DNA from 2 places in the Cedecea sp. Ae19-4 genome. Region 1 is predicted to be linked to the other one. Evidence: predicted binding sites of a transcription regulator. Region 1 holds the regulator's gene; the other holds the start of a gene.
What was found. Region 1 encodes Fur, which represses iron uptake genes when iron is present. Its sites were predicted from a motif close to ATAATAATGAGAACNACTATCAA; they were not measured.

Region 1 (6,268 bases):
TAATCCAGTGCGATATCTTTTCTGAATACAAGTCGTTGGGATTATAGGGTCAAATCCCAACAGCGAACAGGAGAGGCGACTCAAAGTCAGAGTAAACTGAATATTTGCCGCACGCCCGCGAGAATGCCAACATGATACCCTAACCAAACGAACCAAAATAAAGAACTTTGCCATGAAATTAAATGCTCGCCTGCAAACTGCGCAACAATTGAATAGCAATTCCCCTATCGTACTGATCCACGGCCTGTTCGGCAGCCTGGATAACCTGGGTGTCCTGGCACGTGATCTGGGTAAAGATCATGCGTTGCTGCAGATCGATCTGCGCAATCACGGGCTGTCACCGCGCAGTGATGATATGAGCTATGCCGCAATGGCCGGGGACGTTCTGGACACGCTGGACGAATACGGCATCGAGAAGGCCACATTTATTGGCCATTCCATGGGCGGCAAAGTGGTGATGGCGCTTACCGCAATAGCCCCTCAGCGTATTGATAAGATTGTGATGATAGATATTGCGCCGGTTAACTATCAGGTTCGCCGTCACGACGAAATTTTCGCGGCTATTCGCGCGGTCACCGAAGCGGGCGTAAAAACTCGCCAGCAGGCGGCGCAAATCATGCGCGACCACGTAGCTGAGGAAGGCGTCATTCAGTTTCTGCTGAAATCCTTTGCTGACGGCGAGTGGAAGTTCAACGTGCCCGTGCTTTGGCAGCAATACGAAACTATCGTTGGCTGGCGGCCTGTTCCGGCCTGGCCATATCCTGCACTATTTATTCGCGGCGGGAATTCTCCATATGTTGATGAAAGCCACCGCGAGGCGCTGCTAAGTCAGTTCCCACAGGCCCGTGCTCACGTCATCGCTGGAGCGGGTCATTGGGTTCATGCGGAAAAACCGGATGCCGTTCTACGGGCGATCCACCGTTATATCGACGCAGAGTAGAAAAACTGATTAAAAACAGACCGACCGGGCAGCTGAAGTCGCTAACGCGTTGGCGCGAATGGCGCGCTGATGTATGATGGCGCGCTTAATTGCACCGGCACCCTGCCCCTGCAGCCAGAATTTCCTGTCAGTATTCTAATCATGGCAAAAGAACAAACGGACCGTACTACATTAGATCTGTTCGCGGACGAGCGTCGCCCCGGGCGGCCGAAAACTAATCCGCTCTCGCGCGATGAGCAATTGCGTATCAATAAGCGCAATCAGCTGAAGCGCGATAAAGTGCGTGGTTTGAAGCGGGTTGAGCTAAAACTGAACAATGAGGCGGTCGATGCCCTCAACCAGCTGGCTGACGCCCGTAACATCAGCCGCAGCGAACTGATCGAAGAGATGCTGTTCGAGCAGCTTAAAAATCTCGGGTAACGCCTTCAGCCACCCTGCGGGTTATCTGAAATCTCAAAAGGGTGAGCAAAACCATGTTGCAGACTGTGCACCCGGGCGTGATAGCTGTTTCCGCTGCTGGAGCTGTTCTGCTATGATTGCCCTATACGTGGGCATTGAACGGCCAGCATACTATTAAGTTTCAAGAGGTTATTTTACTCATGGCAATCGTAGGCATTTTTTTCGGCAGCGACACCGGTAACACCGAAAATATCGCGAAAATGATTCAAAAACAGCTCGGTAAAGACGTTGCTGAGGTGCATGACATTGCTAAAAGCAGCAAAGAAGATCTCGAAGGTTTCGACATTCTCTTGCTCGGCATCCCGACCTGGTACTACGGCGAAGCCCAGTGTGACTGGGATGACTTCTTCCCTACGCTTGAAGAAGTCGATTTCAACGGTAAACTGGTGGCGCTGTTCGGCTGCGGCGACCAGGAAGACTACGCGGAATACTTCTGTGATGCGCTGGGCACCATTCGCGACATTATCGAACCGCGCGGCGCGGCGATTGTGGGCCACTGGCCAACCGCGGGCTACCACTTTGAAGCCTCCAAAGGCCTGGCGGATGACGACAATTTTGTCGGCCTGGCCATCGATGAAGATCGCCAGCCGGAACTGACCGCTGAGCGCGTTGAGAAGTGGGTTAAACAGGTTTCTGAAGAACTGAATCTGGCGGATATCATTAACGCCTGATTTCTCTGGCGCAAATACAGCATTTGCGCCATCTTGATAGCTTTTAGCAATGAAAATAATTGCTACAAGTTTGTAACTTTCTCGTACATCCCTGTACAATGTCTTCCTGATAGCTTGGCTGATAATTACTGTAAATGGCGACGCCGCCACGATTTTTCAGCCTTATTTTGCACCATACTTGCGGTTCCCATTTAGAAGTAGCAGTTCTATAATGAGACGCATTACTCTTTACGCTCACTGCAGTTTGAGCGAATCGTTAAGCAACAGGACACTTTCCGCATGACTGACAACAATACCGCATTAAAGAAGGCCGGCTTGAAAGTCACGCTTCCTCGATTAAAAATCCTCGAAGTGCTGCAAGAGCCGGTAAATCATCACGTCAGCGCGGAAGACTTATATAAACGTCTGATCGACATGGGCGAAGAAATCGGCCTGGCGACCGTCTATCGCGTGCTGAACCAGTTTGATGATGCAGGGATCGTGACCCGCCATAATTTTGAAGGCGGCAAGTCCGTTTTTGAGTTGACCCAGCAGCATCACCACGACCACCTGATCTGCCTCGACTGCGGTAAAGTGATCGAGTTCAGCGATGATTCTATTGAATCCCGCCAGCGTGAAATTGCCACTCGCCACGGCATCCGCCTGACTAACCACAGCCTCTATCTGTACGGACACTGTGCTGAAGGTGACTGCCGCGAAGACGACACGGCCCACGATCCTAAATAAGTAATCCGCATTAACAAACGCTGCTTCGGTGGCGTTTAAAAGCAAAAACCGGCAGGTTTCCCTTGCCGGTTTTTTTATTGACTGAAAAAGGCTATCAGCTGTTATTGGCGCGAATCTCCTGCCAAATCTTATCGCAGCGTACCTTCGCGGCTTCATCATTGCCGCTCTTTCTTGCCTGGATACATTTCTGGTAATCCAGCACGTTCACCGTTTCTTTCTCAACAAACGCTTTATGCTGTTTTTCCTGGCGCAGTACGTTCAGCACGCTTTGGCAGGCTTCAATTTTATCCGGATTGCCTTCCGCCGTATTGATACAGGCGCTATAGGCCTGCTTCAGGCGTGAATCTTCCGGAGGTGCAGGAGGTTGAACGCAGGCAGACAGCGTGAATACAGCGGCGGTAATCAGCAGAATCTTTTTCATGTTCGGTTCCTTATAAAAAAACGGGCGCTTGCGCGCCCGGTTTCACATCAGAAGATGGTGAACGGAGCAATCACGATGAATTTCACGTCACGCTCATCCTGGAAGATGTTGCCGTACCCACCGCCCCAGCTTGGGATGTCGGAGTGGTTGTCGTACTGAGTGAAGTGCAGTTTGAACAGCGTGCCTTTCGCACGGCCTTCCTGTACGGTATACATGGCGTCGAGGCTGTAAGAAGACTCTTTGATCTTGTTGGAAGCGAGATCCTGGCGGTTACCGGAAGCATCAAGCGCCCATGTAGATGGTTTTGCGTCCCATGCATAAACGTAAGAAGCACCCACTGCCCAACCCGGCAGGTTCCAGTTGCTCAGGTCATACATTGCACCGAAGAACACGGCTTTTTCACCGTTGGCGTTGAAGTCAGAGCGGTTATCCCACCACACATCCAGACGACCGTTGGAAGACGCGTAGGTTGGCGTCATACGCTGCAGGAAGTAACCCTGCTGGCCTTCTGCCTTCACCATGGTCCCTTCCAGACGCAGGTCGACCTGGCCAATTTTATAGCCAAATGTCAGCGCCTGGAGCCATGCGGTGCCATCGTAGATATCATTGATGGTGTTGTTCGCGGCTTTATCACGGGTGCCGTAGAACTGGTAGCTGGTGCTCAGCGGGCTGCCTGCAACGTCGAATTTGTAGCTGGCTTTAGCAAAGTACTGATCAACAAAGCCCTGAGCCTGACCGAATGCGGCTTCCAGAATCAGATCGTTTTTGAAGTCATACTTCGCGCCGATGGAGTGCAGATAGTCAACTTTGGTCTTTTTATCGTTCTGGTAGAACTTGTCGGTTTCAAGGTGCCATGGCGCCTTGTACTCGTTAGTCCACATGTAGGAGAAGCTCAGCGCACCGGCATCACCGTAGTCAAATGCGGCTCCCGCTTCAGCCCCCTGATAAGTACCAGGCATGAAGCTCCAGTGTGGTGCTAACAGCGTTTGACCGGTTGGCTGAATGTAACCTGCGCGAGCCCAAACCGGGCCGTATTTGAATTTGGCCGCCGCTTTATAAAGGCTGATGCCACCTTTATCGCCGGAGTAGTCTTCGTCGTAGGTTTTATTTTTAGAGGAGAATGCGATTTCGTTCGGGTGACCGCTGGCGCTGTCTTCGGCCATTTCAATGGCGGTGAAAGCGGCAATATCAAAACCAAACATATCGGCCGCATAGCCAGACTGGAAGTCGAGGTTGGCGTTCCAGGTTGAGTGCGACAGGTTAGTTTTGTACTTACCGTCGGAGACGTCTTTACGGTCACGTTCACGCTGCCAGTAATAGATGCCGCCGGTCAGCGTGGAGTCATCAACAAAGCCCGCGGCGCTAGCCTGCGGAGCCACGACAAAACCTGAAAGAGCGGTAACGCTTGCAATAGCAAGAGCAAGCGCACTACGTTTGCCACTAAACGTACGCATAGTTAAATTCCTCTTTGACGTAAAAATCATCGTCTGACGTGAAAAGCGCCAATGACGAAAAAAAGTAAAATTGCCTGACGGCTAAAAGCGGTTTTTGCCTAACACACCCGCATTACTGCTGCTCATAGACTATTTTTCGCGACGCGAATTATCAATGACTTTGTATCAGAGATTTCCTGGAGTATGACAGAGAGCACATAATCTATGTGCATTTGTAACAAAATTGCGCAGCAGATTATTAACCCTGATTACGATTGATTTTAAGAATAAAACTTCATTGAGAGCGCTTTCATTATAAGCATCAGGAGATTACGGGGAAGGCATGACTTCCTGTGAGGAAATTTTCACAGAAATGTGAATGAGAATTAATTCGCATCGCGAATGTGCATATAAGGTTAATGACTGGTAATCAAAAAGAAAAAACGCCGCATTTAGCGGCGTTTTCATCAGGCAATAAACGGCAATTATTCGCCGATCTTAGCCCAGGTATCACGCAGGCCAACGGTGCGGTTAAACACCAGTTTTTCCGCCGTCGCATAGCGGCTGTCCAGGCAGAAGTAACCTTCACGCTCGAACTGATATGCCTTACTTTTTTCCGCGTTCTGCAGACTAGGCTCAGCGAAGCCCTGGCGAATGATCAGGGAATCCGCATTAATGGTAGACAGGAAGTCTTCCGCAGCCCCTGGATTCGCGACGCTAAACAAGCGGTCGTACAGACGAATTTCAACCGGCAGCGCGTGTGCCGCGCTCACCCAATGAATAACACCCTTCACCTTGCGACCGTCCGCCGGATCCTTGCTCAGGGTTTCCGGATCGTAGGTGCAGTAAAGTTCGGTGATATTACCTTCTGCGTCTTTTTCTACGCGTTCGGCTTTGATCACATAGGCATTACGCAGGCGAACTTCTTTACCCAGCACCAGGCGCTTGTACTGCTTGTTTGCTTCTTCGCGGAAGTCAGCGCGATCGATATAGATCTCGCGGCTGAACGGCACTTCACGGCTACCCATTTCAGGTTTGTTAGGATGATTCGGCATGGTAACCGTCTCTTCTTCACCTTCAGGGTAGTTAGTGATAATAACTTTTACCGGATCCAGCACGGCCATTGCACGCGGCGCATTCTCGTTAAGATCGTCACGGATGCAGGATTCCAGAGAAGCCATTTCAACGGTGTTGTCCTGCTTGGTTACGCCAATGCGCTTACAGAACTCGCGAATGGATGCTGCGGTATAGCCGCGGCGACGCAGGCCGGAGATAGTCGGCATACGCGGGTCGTCCCAGCCTTCTACAATCTTCTCGGTCACCAGCAGGTTCAGCTTACGCTTGGACATGATGGCGTATTCGAGATTCAGGCGAGAAAATTCGTACTGACGCGGGTGAGCAGGAATGGTGATGTTATCCAGCACCCAATCATACAGACGGCGGTTGTCCTGGAACTCCAGGGTACACAGCGAGTGCGTAATGCCTTCCAGCGCATCGGAAATACAGTGGGTGAAGTCGTACATCGGGTAGATGCACCACTTGTTGCCGGTCTGGTGGTGATCGGCAAATTTAATGCGGTACAGCACCGGGTCGCGCATAACGATGAACGGCGAGGCCA
Region 2 (6,268 bases), on a different contig from region 1:
TTTTCAGTAAGGTGATAGATTGAGCGCCGGCTTTAGTTTGCCTTATAAAAATTCCAATAGTTGCCAGAAAAGTCGATAACTCGCTTTTCATTAATACGACACACACAACACCTGACGCGCTTACCCAAGACACAATCGTTCTATGACAGCCCAAACCTGGCGAGCCTTACTCAAAGCAAAGCAGCTGCTTTCTTTACGTTTATTTTTGCTGCTCAACGCCCTGGCAGCCGCTTTTTCTATTCTCTTTCCGCTCTATTCGACATTGCGCATAACGCCGCCCGTTGTCGCCATTCTACTGATGAGCCTGGCCTTGCTTGCCTGGCAGATGTGGAATAATAAGCAGCTGATTAACCTGAATATTATCTCGTTATTTTTCGGGCTATTATGGGCGGTGCATATTTTCATTAAAAACGCGGCCATCGCGGACCTGGACACCTCATTTCTGGTGATTAGCCTGATGTCGGTGCTTTTTATTGGCGCGATTGCATTTATTAATAATATTGTGGCTTTCCTGCTGCACAGCCTGCCCGTGGCGCTGGTCGTACTTTGGCTGGGTGATGTTGACCAATGGCTGAGGGTAATTTATTCCATTGCGCTGCCCGCTATCGGGATCGCTATTCAGCATATTATTCAGAAACGTAATGACCGTTTCACCCAGCGGCTGATGAATAAACTGCTTGAAGAAAAAGAGACACTGACCGATCTCAGCATGCTCGATCCTTTAACCGGCCTGTACAACCGCCGCGGCTTTCAAAACCGCCTCGAGCACATTCAGGCCTCCGGCAGCGGCAGCCACTTCGTTTTGCTGCTGGATATCGACCACTTCAAGTCGTACAACGACCACTACGGCCATGCGATGGGCGACCAGGCGTTGATCCGGGTCTCGGCGGCGATTCGCGATGCCGTGCGTTCAAGGGATCTTGTCACGCGCTACGGCGGGGAAGAGTTCATGATTATGCTCACCAACATCGACGCGGAACGTGCGATGCAGTCGGCGGAAAGGATCCGCCAGCGCGTTTTCGATTTGGACATCCCGCATATGTTTAATACCCAGGTCGCGACCAACGTTACCGTCAGTATCGGGCTTGCGCCATTCACTGAAGGCAGCATAGACGATGCCCTGAGCCTCGCGGATAAAGCGCTTTATCAGGCCAAAAACCGAGGAAGAAACAGCATCCTGACCAACGAAATGCTCGCCGTGAATTAACCCGGCGAGACGCGCCAGATCGCAAAAACAGCCATCACCGAGCGGTGGCGGTGAATTCACCTTGCCAGAGATTTCGCTCACCGTTAGTATTGCTAATCATTATCATTTAGATTACTCCCTGACGAAAGTATGGCGTTTCACTCCCTCCAGCTCAGCGATGACAGCGGTTGCTTTGTTCTTCCCTGGTCCCCAGCGACAGGCCCGCAGGCAGATTCGCTGCGGGAGTATTTTGCCGCGCACCGCCCGTACTTCAACGACATCATCAAATTAAACGAACAGGCTCCCGCCACAGCAATGACGCTAAGCGAGTGGCAGCGTCCCACCACGCTAACCTCCCTGATGGCGACCTACGGCGACCATATCTATCGTCACCAGCCTGAACTTACCCGCGAGCACAAACCGCTGAAGTCTTTGTGGGCGCAATGGTACATCGGCCTGCTGGTGCCACCGATGATGATGGCGCTGCTGACTCAGCCTAAAGCGCTGAATATTGCCCCCCAGCATGTGCGGGCCGAGTTCCACGAAACGGGCCGGGCAAAATGCTTCTGGATTGACGTGACTGAAGATTGCCGGGCAAGCGAGCTGCCGCTCCATCTGCGGCTAGAGCAGTTTATCGTTGAAGGTTTGATGCCGGTCGTAGCGGCGCTGGAAGCCAGCGAAGAGATCAACTCCCGGCTTATCTGGAGCAACACCGGCTACCTGGTGAACTGGTTCTTCGGCGAGCTAAAACCACTTCTGGATGAACAGAGCCTGGCGGCGCTGGTGCAGACCTGTTTCTTTGAAAAACAGCTTTCATGTGGCCGGGAGAATCCACTCTACCGCACGGTCATTTCGCGTGAAGGCATTCTGGTCAGACGCACCTGCTGCCAGCGTTATAAGCTGCCTGACGTCCAGCGCTGCGGCGACTGCACTCTGAAATAGCAAGCGACGGGGAAATAGCAAACGGCGGGTTTCCCCGCCGTTCTTCATTCCGCTAAACCATTAAGCCAGCTGTTGGCTCCCTTCCTCGCTCGCTCTCTGAGCTTCTTCTTTCTCCTGCTCCAGCAGCTGCTTCTCGTACACTTTGAAGAACGGGAAGTAGATGATGGACGACACGCAGGCCAGCAGAACCACCAGAATTGCGGCACGGAAGTCCCAGCCCAGCGCCCAGGCGGCACCGATTGGCGCAGGCGCGGTCCACGGTACCACGGAAATCACGCGACCAATCAGATCCAGCTTCATCGCGCCCCAGGCCAGCACGGCGTTGACCATTGGCGCCAGCAGGAAAGGAATAAAGAATACTGGGTTCATCACAATCGGCGTCCCGAAGATCACCGGTTCGTTAATGTTAAAGCAGGTTGGCACGATGCTCAGGCGGCCAATGGAACGCAGGTGGGCAGATTTACTGCGCAGGTAGCAGATAACCAATCCCATCGTTGCCCCGGAACCGCCGACCACGATGAAGAAGGTCCAGAACGCTTCCATAAAGATATGCGGCAGAGGCGCACCGGCAGCCAGCGCGCCCTGGTTAAGGCCCAGGTTGGTCAGCCAGAACATCTGCAGCATCCCGGAGACAATCGCCGCCCCGTGGATACCCGCAAACCACAACAGGTGAGCAATCAGTACGGCAAGGAGAATTGCCGGCAGAGAATCCGCCGCGGACACCAGCGGTTTGAACAGCGCCATAATGGCCTGAGGGATCAGCATATCGAACTGGGACTGAATAAACAGGCTCAGCGGATACAGCGTCAGCACCACAACCAGCACCGGGATCAGCAGATCAAAGGAGTTTTTGATCATCGGCGGCACCTGGTCCGGCAGCTTGATGCCGATATTATGCGCCTTCAGGAAACGCATCATCTCTACGCAGTAAATCGCCACCAGGATTGCGGTGAAGATCCCGGTGCCGCCAAGGCTGTCCACCGGCAGCGTGCCTTTGGTTTTCGGGGCCGCAACCACCAGGAAAGCCATCAGCGACAGCATGGCGCACATGAAAGGATCGAGCCCGTGCGATTTAACGTAGTGTTTACCCAGGTTGTAGGCGATCGCCGCACAAATGTAGATAGACATGATGCCCATCGTCATATCAAACGGCGTTAAAATCTGCCCTTCAAACTGCTTCGCCAGGTCGAGCCAGGCGCGAGCAAAGCCCCATGTCGTGGTGGGCGAAAACGGGGGATAAGCAAAAACCAGCAGGAACGAGCCGACAATCATGAATGGCATCGCAGAAATAAAGCCGTCGCGAATGGCCATCACGTGACGCTGGGAAGAAATGCGGCCAGCTATCGGGCTAACGTAGTTCTCAACAAACCGAAAAATTAAATTAAAAGCAGCATGGTTGGAAGACATAGTGGCTCTCCTGTCAGGCTATCAACGCGAGTGCGTCGGCGAGAATTCTGTCGCCGCGCATCATTCCGTAATCCATAGAGTTAATGACCGTGACCGGGATCCGTTTGGGCGCGGCCTGAGCCTTAAAATCTTCCAGACGGTATTTGATCTGCGGACCGAGTAAACAGCAATCAAATTCAGGCATAACATCCGTGAACTCTTCGATACCCACCGCCTTGATCTCAACCTCAATCTGTTGATCCTGGGCGGCCTGTTTCATCCTGTTCACGACCATACTGGTAGACATACCAGCGGCACAGCATAAAAGGATACGTTTCATAGACGACTCTTATTATTAGGTACAGGGGGTGGTTACAGGATTCAGTATTCCTCGCGGAATTTATTACTGCAACCGGTTACTGCAACCGGTTTCAGTGATTGTGAAGGAGATCCAGAAATTTCTGACAAGGCGGGTATGAGATAAGTATAAGCGGTTTACAGAAAGCACAAGCTTATGCGAAATTATTTGCCACCTGGATCAGGAGAAAATCATGAGTTTGCAGTCCGTGCGGCAATTCTTCGCCGACCATGCCCCCGATATAGACATCATCGAGCTAAACCAAAGCACCGCTACCGTCGCGCTTGCCGTCGCCGCCCACAATGTGGCCCCCGGACAAATAGCCAAAACGCTCTCATTAAAGGTCAAAAACGACATTATTCTGATCGTCGCGAAGGGCGATGCTCGTCTTGATAATAAGAAACTTAAAGAAGCATTTGGCTCTAAAGCGCGCATGCTCAGCAGCGATGAAGTGGTGAACTGGACCGGGCATCCGGTCGGCGGCGTTTGCCCGTTCGGCCTGGAAAACCCGCTGGCGGTGTTCTGCGACATCTCACTCCGCCAGTACGATGAAGTGCTGCCCGCCGCAGGGGCCATTCACAGCGCCGTCCGCATTTCACCTGAACGCATGGCCGAACTCACCCACGCCAAATGGGTGGACGTCTGCCAGTAATTGCCGTCTAAGTGACGCAAAGCTTGATCTGACGCGGCTAATGAAGCGATGCGCTCATGTTAAATGGATAAACGTTAAGCGCATTTCCTTCTCTTTAGTCAGGATCAAGCATGCAGCCAGATGTTGCTTCCCAGCGGGACGTCACTCGTTTATGTATTCAATGCGCGCTCTTTTTACTGCAGCACGGAGCAGAAAGCGCGCTGGTCGAGGAGCTTTCAACCCGCCTTGGCAAAGCGCTGGGGATGGACAGCGTGGAAAGCTCAATCTCCGCTAACGCCATTGTACTTAGCACCATTAAAGACAATCAGTGCCTGACGACTACCCGCAAAAATAACGATCGCGGGATCAACATGCACGTCGTCACCGAAGTACAGCACATCGTGATCCTCACCGAACACAAGCTGCTGGATGCCAGGGACGTTCTCAAACGCTTCGAACACATCAAACCGCTGCGTTACCCACGCTGGCTGGTTGTCCTGATGGTGGGTCTTTCCTGCGGCTGTTTCTGCAAACTGAACAACGGTGGCTGGGACGGGGCGTTTGTCGCCTTTGTCGCCAGCTCACTGGCGATGTATGTCCGCCAGCTGCTCACCCACCGCCAGCTTCATCCGCAGATCAACTTCTGCATCACCGCGTTTGTCGCCACTACCGTTTCGGGCCTGCTTATCGCCAAAGGCCCATTTGCCGCCACTTCCAATATTGCGATGGCCGCGAGCGTGTTATTACTCGTCCCCGGTTTCCCGCTGATTAACGCCGTGGCCGACATGTTTAAAGGCCACGTTAATACCGGGCTTGCTCGCTGGGCGATGGCCAGCCTGCTCACGCTGGCAACCTGCATTGGCGTGGTGATGGCAATGGCGGTATGGGGGCTAAGAGGATGGGCATAATCGAATTTCTTCTGGCCCTGCTTCAGGATATGGCGCTGTCTGCCGTGCCGGCGGTGGGCTTTGCGTTAGTCTTTAACGTACCTCAGCGCGCCCTGCCTTACTGTGGGCTTCTCGGTGCCATCGGCCACGGCTCGCGTATGGCGATGATGACGGCGGGTTTAAACATCGAGTGGAGCACTTTTCTGGCGTCGATTCTGGTCGGCATCATTGGTATTCAGTGGTCACGCTGGTATCTTGCTCACCCGAAAGTCTTTACCGTTGCGGCCGTCATTCCTATGTTTCCGGGGATCTACGCCTATACCGCGATGATCTCAGCGGTAAAATTGACGCACTTTGGCTACAGCGATCCGCTGATGATCCAACTGGTGACCAACTTCTTGAAAGCGTCATTTATCGTGGGGGCGCTGTCCATCGGGCTCTCTCTGCCGGGACTGTGGCTTTATCGCAAAAAGCCCCGGGTCTGATCGCACAGACGAAATCGCCGTAAAATAAAGTTTGCTATTTAATCGCGCGCTATCTATATTGAGAAACATGAAGAAGACATCCACCGAAACGAACGCCCTGCTGCTGGACAACCAGCTTTGCTTCGCGCTCTACTCCGCCAATCTGGCGGTGAACAAGCTCTACCGCCAGCTGCTTACGCCGCTGCAGCTCACCTATCCGCAATACCTGGTGATGCTGGTGCTGTGGGAGCAGGACGATGTCACGGTGTCGCAAATCGGCGAGCGTCTGTTTTTAGACTCAGCCACCTTAACGCCACTGCTAAAACGGCTTGAAAGCGCAGGGCTGCTGCTACGTCAGCGCTCCCGCGAAGATGAGCGTCAGGTGGCAGTCACGCTGACCCAGGAAGGGAAAGC

Region 2: the regulator Fur is predicted to act here: its motif matches at 1,297-1,319, upstream of fhuF (siderophore-iron reductase FhuF).

What each region holds. Positions count from the first base shown of each region.
Region 1 is NZ_JBCHWG010000001.1:431,809-438,076, reverse strand. Features, by position in the region: gene ybfF (esterase) at 173-940, shown strand; gene ybfE (LexA regulated protein) at 1,082-1,360, shown strand; gene fldA (flavodoxin FldA) at 1,540-2,070, shown strand; gene fur (ferric iron uptake transcriptional regulator) at 2,350-2,796, shown strand; gene AAIE02_RS02005 (ChiQ/YbfN family lipoprotein) at 2,891-3,217, opposite strand; gene chiP (chitoporin ChiP) at 3,265-4,671, opposite strand; gene glnS (glutamine--tRNA ligase) at 5,136-6,268, opposite strand, start outside.
Region 2 is NZ_JBCHWG010000002.1:922,609-928,876, reverse strand. Features, by position in the region: gene AAIE02_RS17195 (GGDEF domain-containing protein) at 143-1,207, shown strand; gene fhuF (siderophore-iron reductase FhuF) at 1,337-2,128, shown strand; gene AAIE02_RS17185 (PTS sugar transporter subunit IIC) at 2,189-3,535, opposite strand; gene AAIE02_RS17180 (PTS sugar transporter subunit IIB) at 3,549-3,854, opposite strand; gene AAIE02_RS17175 (YbaK/EbsC family protein) at 4,066-4,524, shown strand; gene AAIE02_RS17170 (threonine/serine exporter family protein) at 4,635-5,411, shown strand; gene AAIE02_RS17165 (threonine/serine exporter) at 5,402-5,875, shown strand; gene AAIE02_RS17160 (MarR family winged helix-turn-helix transcriptional regulator) at 5,943-6,268, shown strand, end outside.